3 regions of the Brevibacillus parabrevis genome follow, and region 2 is predicted to be linked to each of the others. Evidence: riboswitches for the same ligand, from Rfam matches in the RefSeq annotation. Region 2 holds a riboswitch; each other region holds the start of a gene.

Region 1 (5,354 bases), 2.2 Mb from region 2:
CTGGTTTTGCAGCATTCTTTTAAATTTTCCAATCGCCCAAATGCCAGGTACAACAAACACCAACCCCAACAGGAGCAGAAGAAAATTGCCCGTCATGATGCCGAACAGTGACATCAATCCGAAAAAGGCGCTGGTGATCCAAAGTGTCCTGATTTTCTTGTGAATCTCTGCAACTGCTTCGTTCTGGTTTTGCAAGTTTGTGCCCAACCTCCACTCCATTATTTACTACTTTTTTCCTACGCCTATTATAGTAGAGACAAGAAGGTGAGTAAATAAATCGGTGCCAGCAAAAAACCCCCACCACAGTGAGGGTTTTGCTGCAAAATTCTATTGTTCCGCTTTGCGCTGTTTTCTCAATGCGTAGCGGTGCTTTGCCTTTTCATGCTGGATGCGCTCTTCTTCCGTCTCGGGAATGACAGCCGGCACTAACGTTGGCTTTCCTTGGTCGTCGAGCGCGATCATCGTCAAGTACGCCCTCGCTGTCATTTTCTTTTCGCCCGTCAGCAAATTTTCCGACTCGACCTTGACGAACACTTCCATCGACGTGTTGTGTGTCCAGGTGACGTATGCTTCCAGATTGATCGCTTCGCCCGTTTTGATCGGCGCGAGAAAATCAAAGGAATCGCTGGAAGCAGTGACGACGGGCTTCCGGCAATGACGCATCGCCGCTATGCAGGCGATTTTGTCGACGTACGCCATGACTTTTCCGCCAAAAATCGTATTGTGATGGTTCGTATCCGGCGGGAACACGAGATCAGTCAAATAGGTTCGGGATTGTCCGGTCGGGCATGCTTCTGTTGCCATCTGTGCTGCTCCTCTCGTTGCCATCATACGATTATGCTTTTTGTGTCAAACGGTCACGCACAGCATGCGTCGCCGCCACCATGTTTTTCAAAGCTTCCACTGTCTCTGCTCTTCCGCGCGTCTTCAGACCGCAATCCGGGTTGATCCAGAATTGGGCTGGCGGCAATACTTGCACGCCGCGCGACACCATCTCTTCGATCTCCGCGACAGCTGGAACGCGCGGGCTGTGGATGTCGTATACGCCCAGGCCGATTCCTTTATCGTACGTGCAAGTCTCGAAGACGGAGACAAGCTCGCCGTGGCTGCGGGACGTCTCGATCGAGATGACGTCGGCATCCAGCTCGCTGATGACGTCGATGAAGTCGTGAAATTCGCAATAGCACATATGCGTGTGAATTTGCGTGCTCGCGGCAACTGTCGAGGTAGCCACGCGGAACGATTTGACGGCCCAGTCCAGATACGCCGCCCTGTCTGCCTGCTTGAGCGGCAAGCCTTCCCGCAGCGCAGGCTCATCCACCTGAATCATGCGGATTCCCGCCGCTTCCAGCGCCTCCACTTCTGCTTGCAGCGCCAGGGCGATCTGTTCGCACACCTCTTGGCGGGACACGTCATCGCGGACAAATGACCAGTTCAAAATGGTCGCCGGGCCTGTCAGCATGCCTTTTACTGGTTTTTCCGTCAACGACTTGGCGTATACGCTCTCTTTGACGGTCATGGGAGCGACGAACTGCACATCGCCGTAGATGACAGGTGGCTTGACGCAACGGGAACCGTACGACTGAACCCAGCCATTTTTCGTGAAGACGAAGCCGTCGAGCTTTTCCCCGAAATATTCGACCATGTCTGTCCGTTCAAACTCGCCGTGGACAAGCACGTCCAGCCCGATCTCTTCCTGAATCGCAATCCACTGCTTGATTTGCTCCGCGATGAAGGCATCGTACTGCTCGACTGTCCAGTTCCCTTTTTTGTACTGCTGTCTGGCCTGACGAACCTCTGCCGTCTGCGGGAAACTGCCGATCGTCGTTGTAGGCAAAAGCGGCAGCTTCCAGGCGGCTTGCTGGATATCGCGGCGCTCGTGGAACGGCACGTCGCGTTTGGCTTCTGTCGTCTCCAGCGCTTTTCGAGCCTGCTGTACTTTCTCCCGGTTTCTCGCCGGAGACTCGGCCAGGCGGAGCAAGTCCTTTTCGTTCTGGGCAATTTCCTTCGATATAACATACTTTCCAAATCGGAATCCTTGGACTAAAAGCTGCACTTCTCCCAATTTTTCGTCCGCAAAGGCTAATGCCGCTTGAACTTCCCCAGGCAAATCGGTTTCTGCTTCAACAGTGACGGGAACATGCAACAGGCTGCTCGATGGCTGTAGCCAAATTCGGTCCGGGTCGACCACATTGCTGATCGTCTTGACCAGCTCCCACTTTTCCTCCAGGGCCGAGCGCCAAATGTTGCGGCCATCGACGATTCCTGCGCCGAGCACTTTTTCCTGCGGGAAGCCATGTGCCGTCAGGTTGGCCAAATTCGCTTTTCCTCCGTGGACAAAGTCCAGGCCCAAGCCTTCCACTGGCAGCGCGATCAGCTCCTCGTACCAATCCACCGCTTCGAAATACGTCTGAACCATCAGCTTGAGGTGTGGCAGCGCCTGACTGAACTGTTCGTACACCCGGCGAATAAGCGCTCTGTCCTGCTCGGAAATATCTTGGACGAAAGCCGGCTCATCGATTTGCACCCATTCCACGCCATGCAGTTCGAGTTCACGAAGCACGTCCACGTAAAGCGGCACGATCTGATCGACAACGCGTTCGAACTCGTCCTTCGCATATCCTTTCGCCAGCTTGACAAACGTGTACGGCCCGACAATCACCGGCTTCCCGACGATGCCCAGCTGATCCCTGGCCTCCAGGTACGCTTTCAGCGGCCTGTTCTCTGCCAGCACTGGCGGGCGTTCGCCAAACTCAGGAACGATGTAGTGATAGTTCGTATTGAACCACTTGGTCATTTCGCTTGCGACAGCTTCTTTGTTGCCGCGCGCCATGGCGAAGTACGTATCGAGCGGTACCGGGCCGCCATCATAGGCAAAACGCTTCGGAACGAGTCCGAACATGACAGCCATGTCCAGCATGTGATCGTAGTAAGTAAAGTCGTTGACGGGAATCCACTCGATGCCTTTGTCTTTTTGCTTGATCAGATGCTGCTGGCGGATTTGCTCCATTTGCGCAAGAAACGCTGACTCTTCCAATTTGCCTGCCCAAAAGGACTCCAATGCTTTTTTCCACTCCCGGTCTTTGCCGATTCGCGGATATCCCAGGTTGCTGCTTTTCATGAGCTTTCTCTCCCATCCATTGAAGGTATTTGTAAAGCCAATCAAAAAAGGCACTTCCAACGGTCAAAAAGAACGTTAGAAATGCCAAATAAGCACTGAGATCACAGCATCCTAACACCTCCCTATCTCCCGTAGGTTAAGCAGTGTTGTCGAAACAGGCAGGTCTCCTGACTTGAGGATCACGATCTGCACAACGCCTTCCCAGTCCGTCTCGACCAGTGGCTTATCGCTGTGCAAACTCCCCTCATACAGTGGCGGGACCGTGTCGGATTCTCACCGACTTCCCTTTTCATCCTTGCGCCGATTTTCGCGGCCAAGGAACCTGTTCCCACTCATATGAAATTGTCGGTATGAGTGCATGTGCTCTCGCATCTAGCAAAAGAGCACCTTTCTCCTTACAGTAACACGTAAACCAGTTTTTGTCATGCTAAACTATTTCCACTCACCAAAATTATTTCAAAGTTCAGCCTGATTGCCTCTACTCTGCCAGCTTTCCGGTTTATTGCTTGGTCAGTCGCAGCTCCTGTGCCCGCAGAGAAGGTTTGCGAATCATGTAAATAGTGTAGCCGATCACAGCGCCTGCAACAGCGGGCAGCATCCAGCCAAGCCCGATCGTATACATCGGCAAGTAGCGAGTAAAGAAGTCGTTGATGACGGGAAGCTGGGCACCTGCCGCGTTCAGTCCGTCAAACAGGCTGATCAGAAAAGTAGCGAGCAAGCTTCCCTGATACACCTCTGGTCGTCCGCCAAATCCTTTGTGCATAAACGTTAAAAAGACGAGGGAAATCGCAATCGGGTACATGGTCATCAAGATCGGAACCGACACTTTGATCAGCGCCGTCAAGCCGATATTGGCGACGAGTGTACTGAACACAGCCAGAATGACGGCAAACTTTTTATACGAGATCGCCGGAAACAGCGAATGGAAAAACGAAGAGCAAGCTGTAATGAGACCGACGCTGGTGGTCAGGCATGCGATCGTAATCATGAGGCCGAGCAAAACGGCGCCGTAAGAGCCGAAGTAGTAATTGGACACCTTGGCCAAAATTTGCGCCCCGTTTTCCAGATGACCAAGCTTCTCCACACTGGAAGCGCCCATATAGGCAAGCACCGTGTAGAAGAACGCCAGGAGTGCGCCCGCGATCATCGTTGCTTTTGCGCACGTGAGCAAAATTTGCTTTTTCGCCGTGATGCCTCTTTGCTTGATCGCATTCACGATGATGATTCCAAACACAAATGCCCCCAAAGCGTCCAAGGTTAAATAGCCGTCCTGAAAGCCTTTGTAAAACGCTTTGGACTGATAATCCGTCACAGGTGCTTGCAGCGCGCCAATCGGGAACAAAATCGCCGTCAACACAATCACGCCGATAAAAGTCAGCTTGATCGGTGTCAAGACTTTTCCGACTACATTGATAATTTTTCCAGGATTGAGAGATAACAGGCAAGCGAGTGTAAAGAACAAGACGGTGAAGACGATCAGTGGAACCGGACCAGCTTGCTCGGACAAAAATGGCTTGATTCCGATCTCAAACGAGACGTTCCCGGATCGCGGAATAGCGAAAAACGGCCCGATTGCCAAGTAGAGCAAAATCGTAAACACAAGACCAAATACCGGATGCACACGACTCGCCAACGAACGCAAATCATCCATTCCCGAATAAACCAACGCGATAATTGCGAGCAGCGGCAGCCCGACTCCCGTCACCAGGAAGCCCGCATTGGCCGTCCATACGTTCGTTCCAGCCATTTGCCCCAGCATTGGTGGAAAAATCAGATTCCCCGCTCCGAAGAACAGAGCGAACAGCATAAAGCCGATGATGAGGATGAACGAAGAAGAACCTTTTTGATGCATGACACAAACCCTCCTGTAATTCCAAAGCAAAGGTGCTTTTCAGCAACCCTCTGATTAGTGAAAAAATTCACACAATCACTCCGCCCGCTCATGCCCCAACAACCGGGATCAGATCGAGCGGGAATAATTGTCAGATAAATCAGTCGACCAAATCGGTAATCGATGACCAGATCGCTTCTCGCTTGCCACTTCCGCGCTGATCACGATTCTATCTGGACAACCAGAAGTAAAACAGCTCGTTACGTCATTTATTTATAACATAAATATAAATGAAAAGATATTGAAAATAGGCGATTCATTTCCTTCCCATCTATTAAAATATTATTTATCGAGCAAACCTCACGTATATTCTACTGGCGCATTTTCGGATCGGAATCGAAA
Region 2 (5,354 bases):
GGATGATCCCGTTCCCGTGCAAAAACAAAGTAGATTTGCCGCAACCGTTTCGTCCGAGCAGCGCGCATTTTTTCCCTTCTGGAATGCCCAGGGACAGTCCGCGCAGCACAGGGCCGCGGCCACCCGGATAGGCGTAGTGCACGTCAGCAAATTCCAACAGCCATGATGTCAAAGCATTATCCCCCTGTCCACCACTCCAGCAAAATCAGCAGAACACAGCCTGCTATCGACTCCCATTCATATCGTCTGGAGCGGGAATGACTGTGCAAAGAAAGCACTTGCAAGCTTTCCCCGAAGCCTCTGGCTGCCATCCCTTTGTACAACGCATCGTATTTGCGCATCGCCCTGACGAACAGCTGGGCAGCCAGACCGCCGATGTCGCGCATCGTCGCGCGAAATCCCCGGTGTCCGCCACGCGAGCGCTGAGCAATCCACAACTGATGGGAGACGCCGAGCAACACGAAAATAAAGCGGTACATAATCATCAGCAAATCCGTAACGATGACCGGAAGCCGCAGCTTGCGCAACACCTGCAAAATCTCGGCAAACGGCACCGTAAACAAAATAAAGGAAAAGCAGGCAAGGCTGGCCATCGTTCGCCAAAACAGCACCCACACCTTGCTGATGGCGCTCATTGGAACGTATATCAAATAAGGGCCGACATGCCACGCCACTGCCATCTGAGTCACAGGAGCTGTCTCCGCCCTTGTCGCTTCCAGCAGAAGTGCAGGCAAACCCAAAACAAAGAACGAGAGAGACAAAAGAAGAAATCCGAAATAGAAACGGACGGGAATACGGGCATATCCGATCACCCATACTCCCATCCAAATGCAAATCGCCATTTGCAACCACTCATGTCCTGTCAAAACGAGCAAAATCAACGCGCTCGCAAACAGAAGCTTGTGTTCCGGCGGCAAAAATCTCAGACGGTTTTGATACGAAAGAGAGTCAAGCTGCTGCCAGTTCATTTTTTGTTTTTATCCAGCCGACCTTTGTACAAGCCCATCGCATAGCCGACAATGCCCGCTCCCAATGCCGCTTGCACGGCAAACAGCAAGCTCTCCGTCTCGCCTCCTGGCGGTTCAAGCAGCGGCTGGAACCACGGCTCGTACGCAGGGGCAATCTCCTTGATCGCTTCCTCTGCCGCTCCGTCCGCTCCGCCGAACTCCGAGTCCTGCACCAAAAGCAACGGCACGATCGCAAGCACGACGACACCCAGGAGCAGCAGCCAGTTCATTCCTTTTTTCACAGCGATTCCTCCCGTTTCAGCAAGCGCAGCTCCGCCAGCTCTTTTGCATTGTAAGATTGAAGCCAGTTCCAGACGAGCACGGTCAGAAGCCCCTCGCTGATCGCCAACGGAATTTGTGTGATGGCAAAAATGCCAGCGAACTTGGCGAAAGAAGCCAATACCCCGCCAGACTCAGCCGGAAAAGCCAGCGCCAACTGAACAGATGTCACTACATAAGTCGCCAGGTCAGCAAGAGCTGCCGCAGCGAAGACAGCCAAACGTTGTCCTCCGTTGGCACGGACAATCAGGCGGTACACCCCGTAAGCCACCATCGGCCCGACAACCGCCATCGAAACGGCGTTGGCGCCAAGCGTGGTCAATCCGCCATGCGCCAACAGCAAGGCTTGGAACAACAGCACCAGACTGCCCAGCACAGACATCACCCACGGGCCGAACATGATCGCCCCAAGTCCTGTTCCGGTAGGATGGGAGCTGCTTCCCGTCACCGAAGGAATTTTCAAAGCAGACAGCACGAAAGCAAAGGCACCTGATACGCCAATAAGCAGCTTCATTTGCGGGTGTTCTTTGACGATTTTGTTTAACGAACGAATGCCAAGAATGAAGAACGGAATAAATACTACCCACCAGAACAACGCCCACGACAGCGGCAAATACCCTTCCATAATGTGCATCGCGTAAGAAGTTTGCGGTTCATTTACGAGAAAGTAAAGAACAAAGCCCGCAATCAATAAACAGGTCGAGACAAAGCGTGATCGATTCAAGGCAACTTCTCCTCCTTTGCTGTTCTTTTTACCGTTTTTTCCAATCAAAAAAGCCCCATCCGATAGCAGACGAGGTATGCGCACAAAACAATAGACATGAACTTCTGTCCAATTGCTCCGTATTCACCGCTCCTTTCCGCGAAGGTCTCCAGGGTGTGGCAAGTAGGTAGGTCTCCTGGCTTTCAGATCGATGCGCTCTTTGTCCTTCCCCATATGAATATGAGTGGAACTTCATCAAAGAGAACTCCCTGATTACAGTGGCGGGACCGCTCGGGACTTTCACCCGATTCCCTGTTACCCTTCGTGCTCATGCACACAAAGGCACCTATTGCCGACAATATCCAATTGTTTGACAGTTCTTGCTTGTCCTACATTATTATACTCAATCGCCCAATCCAGCGTAAAGCTTATTATCAAAAGGCTCCTGCAACCGATGACCTTTTGGCGAATGTCATTGACTGCACGAGCCTTGTTTTTGGTTCTACGTTTTTGATTCTACGCTTTCGCGTCCACGCCAACCGCTTCGTTGATGTGGGAAAAACCGTCCCGCTGCATCAGCTTGAGCAATTGCTTGTTGATCTGCTTCGAAATGCCAGGCCCTTGATAAATCATGCCAGTATAAACCTGGACCAGGCTGGCGCCCGCGCGTATTTTCTGATAGGCGTCTTCTCCGGTAAAAATGCCTCCGACACCGATAATCGGCACTTTGCCTCCGACTTCCTGATAAATCTCTTTCACCCACGCTGTCGATCGCTCTGTCAGCGGCTTTCCGCTCAAACCGCCCGCTTCCTCGGCGTACCGATGCCCTTGAACAGCTTCCCGCGACAGTGTCGTATTGGTGGCAATAATCCCGGAAATGCCTTCCGCCACAGCCCCTTGCACGACATCGCGCATATGCTCGTCAGACATGTCTGGAGCTACTTTGAGCAAAATCGGTTTTTTCTGAATGCCGCGCGCTTCCAGCTCAGCCGCTTTCTCGCGTATCGCCCGCACCAGCTGGCGCATGCTTTCTGTCTCCTGCAAGTCGCGCAAATTCGGCGTGTTCGGCGAGCTGATGTTAATGACGAAATAATGGCCGTACGCATAGAGCATGTCCAGACACTTGATATAGTCAGAAGCCGCTTCCTCATTAGGAGTGACTTTGTTTTTGCCAATATTGATCCCGATCGGAACATCGGAATAAGCGTAATCTACCAGATGCTGCGAAGCCAAATACGCACCGTGGTTGTTGAAGCCCATTCGGTTGATCACTGCTTCGTGTTCAGGCAAACGGAACAAGCGGGGCCTCGGATTGCCAGGCTGTCCCTGCGGCGTCAAAGTCCCGATTTCCACAAAGCCGAACCCGAGCGCACCGAGCGCATGATACACTTCGGCATTTTTGTCAAAACCGGCGGCGAGTCCTACCGGATTGGGAAAAGTCATTCCCCACAGCTTTGTCGCCAGACGCTCGTCCTTCAACTGGAACATCATTCTGAGCAAGCTTTTTCCCGGAGCAGAATCTTCCATCAGCTTCAAGGCACCAACCGTTTTTTCATGAATCTCTTCCGTATCCATCTGGAACAGATATTTTCTTATGAGCTTATACATCCCGGCTGCACTCCTTACTCCATTTTTACCTCATTGTAGAATACCACACTTTGTTTCTCGTGGGCTAACCTTTATACGCGATACATATTTCCAGTCGAGCAGACAAACTATAACAAAACCAGCGATTTAAAAGGGGACGTATGTTTCATGAAAGCAGACGGAAAAATCGGGATTGGCCAAGCGATCATGGTCATGATGCTCTCAATCGGAATAACCAACCATGTTACCCTTATTCCTCTGCTGCTCAGCAAAGCTGGGCGCGATGCCTGGCTGAGCGTCATTATTGGCGCCATCCCCTTTGCCGTTTGGGCATACGCCCTGTTTTTCATCAATAGACGGATCAAGCAGATGTCGCTGTCCCAGTGGCTTCTTTTGCGATCAGGAAAAACCGTCCGGCATCTGCTCCTCGCCCCGATCATCCTTTGCCTGTACTTGATGGCCCTCGTCAATTTAATCGATACGCAAACATGGACTACCGTCAACTATTTGCCGCAGACACCGGAATGGGTGACAGCGCTTGCCCTGATCATTTTGTGCGTGTTCGCCTCTTACGGCGGCATAGCTTCTGTCGGCATTACTTCCGGCATCCTGCTGCCTGCCGTTTCGTTATTGGGCATGTTCGTCGCGTTTGGCAACATTCCCAAAAAAGATTATACCCAGCTTTTGCCGCTGTTCCAAAACGGGCTTATGCCCACCCTGCACGCCATGGTGTTTGTAGGAGGAGGATTTACCGAGCTGTTCCTTTTGCTTTTGCTGCAACACCACATTCGCAAACCGCTTCGCGCCGTCCACTATATCATCATGATCGCGATCGTCCTGGTACTGACCCTCAGTCCGCTTACAGGAGCCATCGCCGAGTTCGGGCCTGTGGAATCGACGCGCCAGCGGTTTCCCGCCTTTGAGCAATGGCGGCTTTTGACGATCGGCAAAGACATCGAGAACATGGAGTTTTTCTCGATTTTTCAGTGGCTGTCCGGGTCGTTTATCCGCATTACGCTTTGCTTGCTGCTGCTCGGGGAGCTGCTCGTCCTGCGCACGAAAAAGCAAAGAAAATACGTCATGTTCGTCCTTGGCGCCAGCATGATCGCCCTGACCAGTCTTCCTTACAGCGACATGCAATTCGTGACGTTTCTCTCGAAGATTTACTATCCTTTTTACTTGCTGGTTATGGTAGTCGTCACACTCATCTTGTTCCTGCTGTCGCTGCGAAAACCAACCAGATTGGAGGATGTGAGCCATGACCCTTGAAGAGGAGCTGCGTGATAGATTTGCGCATTGTGCTGATGTCGTCTTCCTGCGGGCTGTCACCCCGAACGATCAGTCTGTGCTCATGCTGTACTGCGAAGGTTTGGCGGACGTACGGCATTTGCAGGAGACGGCTTTGCCTCAATTGGAGCACTGCGTAAATTCTGGCGATCTGCGCTCGCTTCCGCTCGTCCCTTTGTTCACCAATCCGGAGCTGTGGACTGAACGGCTCTTCGCGGGAGACTTGCTGATTTTTTTGGGGGATTCGCCGCCTTTTTCCTGGGATATTTCCAATCGGCCGCAGCGGGGGACAGAAGAAGCCAACACGGAAATTTCCATCAAAGGTCCGCGAGACGGCTTCGTGGAGGATTTGTCGACCAATGTGGCCCTCATCCGCAAACGCATGCGAACGATTACCCTCGCTTATGAGCCGTTCATTCTCGGCACCCGCTCCCGCAGCCGGGTTGCTCTGTTGTATTTGACAGACACTGCCGCTCCCGACCTGCTTGAGA
Region 3 (5,354 bases), 2.2 Mb from region 2:
TGCTTCTTCACTCTCATACGCGATTTTGTTTTTCGCGAGGTAGCCGTTGAGGTTCATCGCACCCAATCCGACAGAGTGCAGCTCGCGGTTCGCTTTTTGCACGCCCGGCGCATTTTCCACACGGGTTACATCGCTGACGGACGTAATCGCTTCGATGCCTTCGCGCACGGATTCACGGATTTTTTTGTGCTCCATCACGTTGACGATGTTCAGGGAAGCCAGATTGCAGCTGATGTCGCGGCGGATGATGTCTTCCTCGCCGTAATTCGTGATCGTGGTAGTCTCCTGCAACTGGAAAATTTCCGTGCACAGGTTGGACATTTTGACCGCTCCAATATCTTTGAGCGCGTGGTTTTTGTTCGCATTCGTCTTGTTCATGATGTACGGATAGCCCGATTCCATCTGGATCATCGCGATCTTGGTAAGCATCTCGCGGGCGCTCATGACGATCTTTTTCTTGATGCGCTCGTTTGCGACCAACTCGTCGTACATCTGATCGAGATCCAGATCATCCAGATGAACGCCGTATTCCTTGTAGACCGAATAAGGAGCGAACACGGTCAGAGGCTTGTTCTCCTCTGCCAGCTTGTAAAACACATTCGGCACAATCAGGCCGATCGACAATGTCTTGATCCGCGATTTTTCGTCAGCGTTGATCTTTTTGCAATCGAGAAACTCGTTGATGTCCCAGCCAAAAATGTTGTAATAAGCTGCCCCGGAGCCTTTGCGCTGTCCCATCTGGTCGGCGTAGGAAAACGCATCTTCCAAAAGCTTGAGTACAGGCATGACGCCTTTGGCTGCGCCCTCGACGCCTTTGATCGGCTCTCCCCGCCCGCGAAGCTTGGACAGATTGACCGCTACGCCGCCGCCGATTTTCGAGAGCTGCATGCAAGTTCCGAGCACGTAGTTGATCGAGTTCAGGGAGTCGTCCATTTCCAGCAAGAAGCAGGAGACCATTTCCCCGCGGCGGCTTTTCCCTGCATTGAGGAATGTCGGTGTAGCCGGCTGGAGACGCTGTTCCATCATGGAAACAGTCAGGCGCTTCGCAAGCTCGAAGTCTCCGCGGCCGAGCGAGAGAGCAACAATCGCTACCCGATCCGGGTACTGCTCCAAATACGTGGACTTGTCGTCCGTTTTCAGAGCGTAGTCTTTGTAAAACTTGGAGATGGCCATGTACGACGCGAATTGAAAACCAGTGTCATGCGCCAGTCGGAAAACTTCGTCGACCTGTTCAACGGTGTAGTCCTCATACACATTTTCATAAAAATCATGCTGGATCAAATAGTCCATCCGCTCTTTGACACTGTTGAAGGTCATGGTCTTCGCCTGCACTTCCTCCATGAAGACGGCGACTGCCTCTCTGTCTTTTTCCAATTGGTAAAACCCGTCGTTTCCACGCTGCATTAGTTGGTTGTTCAATTCAATGTGCCGCAATTGCTGCCACCCCACTCGTAAATTGTTCCACGTCACGGCCGGTACCGGACAATTCAAACTTGGAAATCACCGGAACGCCATACTGGATCGCGATTGTATCTGCGCTTTTGGCAAAGCTGGTGCCCCAGTTGCGATTGCCGCTGGCAGACACTCCGCGCAAATAGACATGATTTCGCTTCAGGAAACGGTCCACCTTCTCTGGCACCTGCCCGAAGCCTGTCGTGTACGTCACCAGGATGAACGGCTCGTCTAGCACCATCTCCGGATCGATTTCCACGCGCGGCAGATCGATTTTGTTTACGAATCGTCTCACGTTTCCTGTTTTTGAATCAAAAGCGATTATCATGTCCCTCATCCTTTACTGCAATTGTATACTTTTTAGCCAAAGTAAAAGCGCATTCGACGCCAAAATGTCGAATGCGCATGATGATTCCCATCGTATCCATTCAGCATGACAAACGAATGGAGCGCTCGAACACTTCCCTATCTTCCGTAGGTTACACAGTGCTTGCAGTCAGGCAGGTCTCCTGGCTTGGGGTCATTGCTCCATTTGGCCTTCCCGATTGGCTCAATCAGTGGCGATCACAAGCAAATGGAACTCTCTCATCACAGTGGCGGGACCGCGTCGGAATCTCACCGACTTCCCTATTAAGTCTACCAAATATAGCGTGGTAAACACCTGTCCGCATCAATATGTAGTTGGTAAAACTTACTTTACCTCAATATATCGTAGGAGTCAAGCTTGGCATGTTCAATTTTCGTAGTGATAATCTCTCTCATTTCTCTATTGCCAATCTCTGGTTTTCGTCCATATAATAGGTTTCGTGTACATAAAAGTTGACGCCTACGGACGAATGGAGAGTGACCCATGATGGACAGTACGACTTACGAGGCAGTAGCGATTCCCCGTTCCCAAACGAGAAAAATAACATACAACGATCGTACGTTCCACCTATTTGTGAGCACGCCAGACACAGCCCCGCCGCCAACAGGCTTTCCTGTCATCTATTTGCTGGACGCCAACTCGGTTTTCGGCACGATGACCGAAGCCATTCGCCTGCAATGCCGCGCTCCTGAAAAAACAGGCGTGCAACCAGCCATCGTCGTCGGCATCGGCTATCCGACGGAAGCGCCTTTCCATCCGTCCCGCTACTACGACTTCACGCATGTCGTTCCGCAAGACGAGCTGCCCGCTCATCCGCGCGGCGGAGAATGGCCGGAAATGGGCGGCGCCGAAAGGTTTCTTTCGTTTATCGAGAAAACGGTGAAGCCTGCTATCGAAAAAGATTTTCCTATCGATCGTACCCGCCAGACGATCTTCGGTCATTCTCTCGGCGGCTTGCTGGTGCTGCACGCCCTGTTGACGCGGCCGCACGAGTACCAATGCTATATCGCCGGCAGCCCGTCCATTCACTGGAACGAAAGCGTCCTGCTCGAAGAAGAGCGGCGCTTGCCTGAACGGCTTACAGACGAGCTGAAAGTCAGAGCGCTCCTGACGATCGGGGAACTGGAGAACGACGGGCGCTTCCACGTCAACGTCAAAGCTGAGGCCATGGCAAAAAGGCTGTCCGCTCTCGGCACAGGTCAGATACAAGCCACGTTCCGTCAATTCCCGGACGAAAATCACACCTCTGTCTTGCACGTCCTGATCAGCCACGCGATCCGCTTCGCTTCCAAAACCGCTGCCTGCTAACCAGGGCAGCTTTTTCTTTTCCCAAAACCGGCCAACAACCGCTCCACGCACGCAAAAAACCGCCCATACGAAACATATGAGCGGTCATGCACGCATTTCTGCTCTTTTTCGGCTTACTGGAGGGACAACACCTTGTTGATCTGCGGCAGCTCTTCAATCGCCGCTACAACTGTTGGCGTAATCTCTTCATCCGTGACGCAAACAAGCAGGGCGTTCTTCCCTTTTTGCTCGCGCGACACGTTCAGCTTGGAAATATTGATTTCGTGGTCAGCCAGTTTGCGGGATACGTCGTAAATGACCCCGGGATAGTCGGTATGGTGCACCAAAAGACCGTGACCGCCCGGCGGAATCCGACAGGCGCAGTAATTGATCTCACTGATGTACACCTCGCGCCAGTCCTGGGCGAACGTATATTTGTTCGCGCCCACGCGCAAATTCGCCAAATGGTTGGCGTATTCACCTGAGCTGTTTTGCACGGAAACGCCGCTGCCCAGCCCTTCCAGAAGCAAGGACGCGATCTGCTCTTTGTTTTCATGGGCCAAAATGCTCAAGGTTGCCCCTGCAAGCTGCGGCTCCAGTCTGCTAATCAATTGGGCCAACTCACGAAGTCCAGCGTATTGGGTCATGTAATGCCCTCACTCTCCCAGTCAAGGTTATCCTTCATTTCGGAAGAATCCACTCTTCCGGCTCTTTGATGATGGAGGAATGGTTTTCGGAACGGTACCAAGCTGTCAGGCTTTCCCCGTCCTTTTTGTACACAATGCGGTAAATCGTATTGCCTTTTCCGCTTTTGGCAAAAGGGCTTTCATCGGCAGGAACAGCGGTCACGCCGCCCGGTTCAATCACGCCGCCTTTTTCCTTGATGACAGCCTGGATCGTCGCCATGTGCTCACTGCTCGTAGCCGACATTCCCATGTAAGCGAGAAACCCCAAGAGGAGTGCTCCCGCCAAAAACGAAACGATAATCACTTTGGATTTTTTCGTTGCATCCACCAAGCGCTTCCCCCGTATATTAATTCTCTTTATCTATCGAACGCACCTTGTCGATCGTTCCTCCGCCGAGACAAACTTCGCCATCGTAGAAGACGACGGCCTGTCCAGGAGTAACGGCTTTTTGCGGTTGAGCGAAAACGACCTCTACGGTGTTGCCTTCCTGCACGTGTACCGTCACTTGCTGATCCGGCTGACGATAACGGAACTTCGCGGTGCAGACAAACGATCCGGTTGGCTTGTTGGCGCTAACCCAGCTCACGTCTGTCGCCAAAAGACTGCTTGAGTACAGGCGGGGATGATCGGAGCCTTCCCCGACAATCAGTGCGTTGCGTTCCAGATCCTTGTCCACGACAAACCACGGTTGACCGCTCGTGCCGTGTCCGCCGCCGATTCCAAGCCCTTGGCGCTGACCGAGCGTGTAGTACATCAGTCCATCGTGCTGCCCGATCACGGTTCCCTCGACAGTCTCGATATTGCCGGGCTTCGCTGGCAAGTAGTTTTGCAAAAACTCGCGGAAGTTGCGTTCGCCAATGAAGCAAATCCCTGTGCTGTCCTTTTTCTTTGCGGTGTAAAGCCCTGCTTCCTCGGCGATTTTGCGCACCTCGGGCTTTGGCAAATGTCCGATGGGAAACATCGTTTTGGACAACTGCTCCTGGCCGAGCACGTTGAGGAAATACGTCTGGTCCTTGTTGTTGTCCGCGCCTCGGATCAGCTTGTACTCCCCGTCGATGAATTTCACCTGCGCATAGTGGCCTGTCGCGATGTAATCGGCTCCCAGGTCCATCACTTTTGCCAGCAGTTCGCCAAACTTGATTTCGCGGTTGCACATGACGTCCGGGTTCGGAGTGCGCCCGCGTTTATATTCATCCAAAAAATACTGGAATACTTTATCCATGTATTCTTTTTCAAAATTGACGGTGTAATATGGAATGCCGATCTGTTCACAGACGCGCCGGACATCCTGGAAGTCTTCTTCCGCCGTGCAGTGGCCGAATTCATCGGTATCATCCCAGTTTTTCATGAAGATGCCGATGACGTCATATCCCTGTTGCTTGAGCAGGTAAGCCGTCACGGAGGAGTCGACTCCGCCGGACATGCCGACAACGACGCGTGTGTCTTCTGGTCGTTTCATAGTCTTTCTCCTCTTGATTCAATTTGTTCTTCTACAGATTACCATGTTTCGCAAAACAATTCATGTTTTGTTGCACTTTTCCCCGCTCCATGCCAAAAACAC

Evidence for each region. A riboswitch is a leader RNA that binds a small molecule or an ion and turns the genes downstream of it on or off. The one in region 2 is predicted to bind cobalamin.
Region 1: another riboswitch for cobalamin. It lies ahead of metE (5-methyltetrahydropteroyltriglutamate--homocysteine S-methyltransferase); the one in region 2 lies ahead of IRJ17_RS09080 (energy-coupling factor ABC transporter permease).
Region 3: another riboswitch for cobalamin. It lies ahead of nrdI (class Ib ribonucleoside-diphosphate reductase assembly flavoprotein NrdI); the one in region 2 lies ahead of IRJ17_RS09080 (energy-coupling factor ABC transporter permease).

The regions. Positions count from the first base shown of each region.
Region 1 covers NZ_CP064090.1:4,146,431-4,151,784, forward strand. Annotated here, with positions in the region: gene IRJ17_RS18755 (hypothetical protein) at 1-195, opposite strand, end outside; gene IRJ17_RS18760 (acyl-CoA thioesterase) at 328-804, opposite strand; gene metE (5-methyltetrahydropteroyltriglutamate--homocysteine S-methyltransferase) at 836-3,121, opposite strand; cobalamin riboswitch at 3,262-3,462, opposite strand; gene brnQ (branched-chain amino acid transport system II carrier protein) at 3,621-4,973, opposite strand.
Region 2 covers NZ_CP064090.1:1,913,196-1,918,549, reverse strand. Annotated here, with positions in the region: gene IRJ17_RS09095 (energy-coupling factor ABC transporter ATP-binding protein) at 1-172, opposite strand, end outside; gene cbiQ (cobalt ECF transporter T component CbiQ) at 177-968, opposite strand; gene IRJ17_RS09085 (energy-coupling factor ABC transporter substrate-binding protein) at 965-1,249, opposite strand; gene IRJ17_RS09080 (energy-coupling factor ABC transporter permease) at 1,246-2,010, opposite strand; cobalamin riboswitch at 2,159-2,354, opposite strand; gene IRJ17_RS09075 (quinone-dependent dihydroorotate dehydrogenase) at 2,506-3,597, opposite strand; gene IRJ17_RS09070 (GerAB/ArcD/ProY family transporter) at 3,745-4,845, shown strand; gene IRJ17_RS09065 (spore germination protein) at 4,835-5,354, shown strand, end outside.
Region 3 covers NZ_CP064090.1:4,153,486-4,158,839, forward strand. Annotated here, with positions in the region: gene nrdE (class 1b ribonucleoside-diphosphate reductase subunit alpha) at 1-1,434, opposite strand, end outside; gene nrdI (class Ib ribonucleoside-diphosphate reductase assembly flavoprotein NrdI) at 1,421-1,780, opposite strand; cobalamin riboswitch at 1,935-2,132, opposite strand; gene IRJ17_RS18790 (alpha/beta hydrolase) at 2,306-3,127, shown strand; gene IRJ17_RS18795 (ACT domain-containing protein) at 3,241-3,753, opposite strand; gene IRJ17_RS18800 (hypothetical protein) at 3,788-4,120, opposite strand; gene mnmA (tRNA 2-thiouridine(34) synthase MnmA) at 4,140-5,252, opposite strand.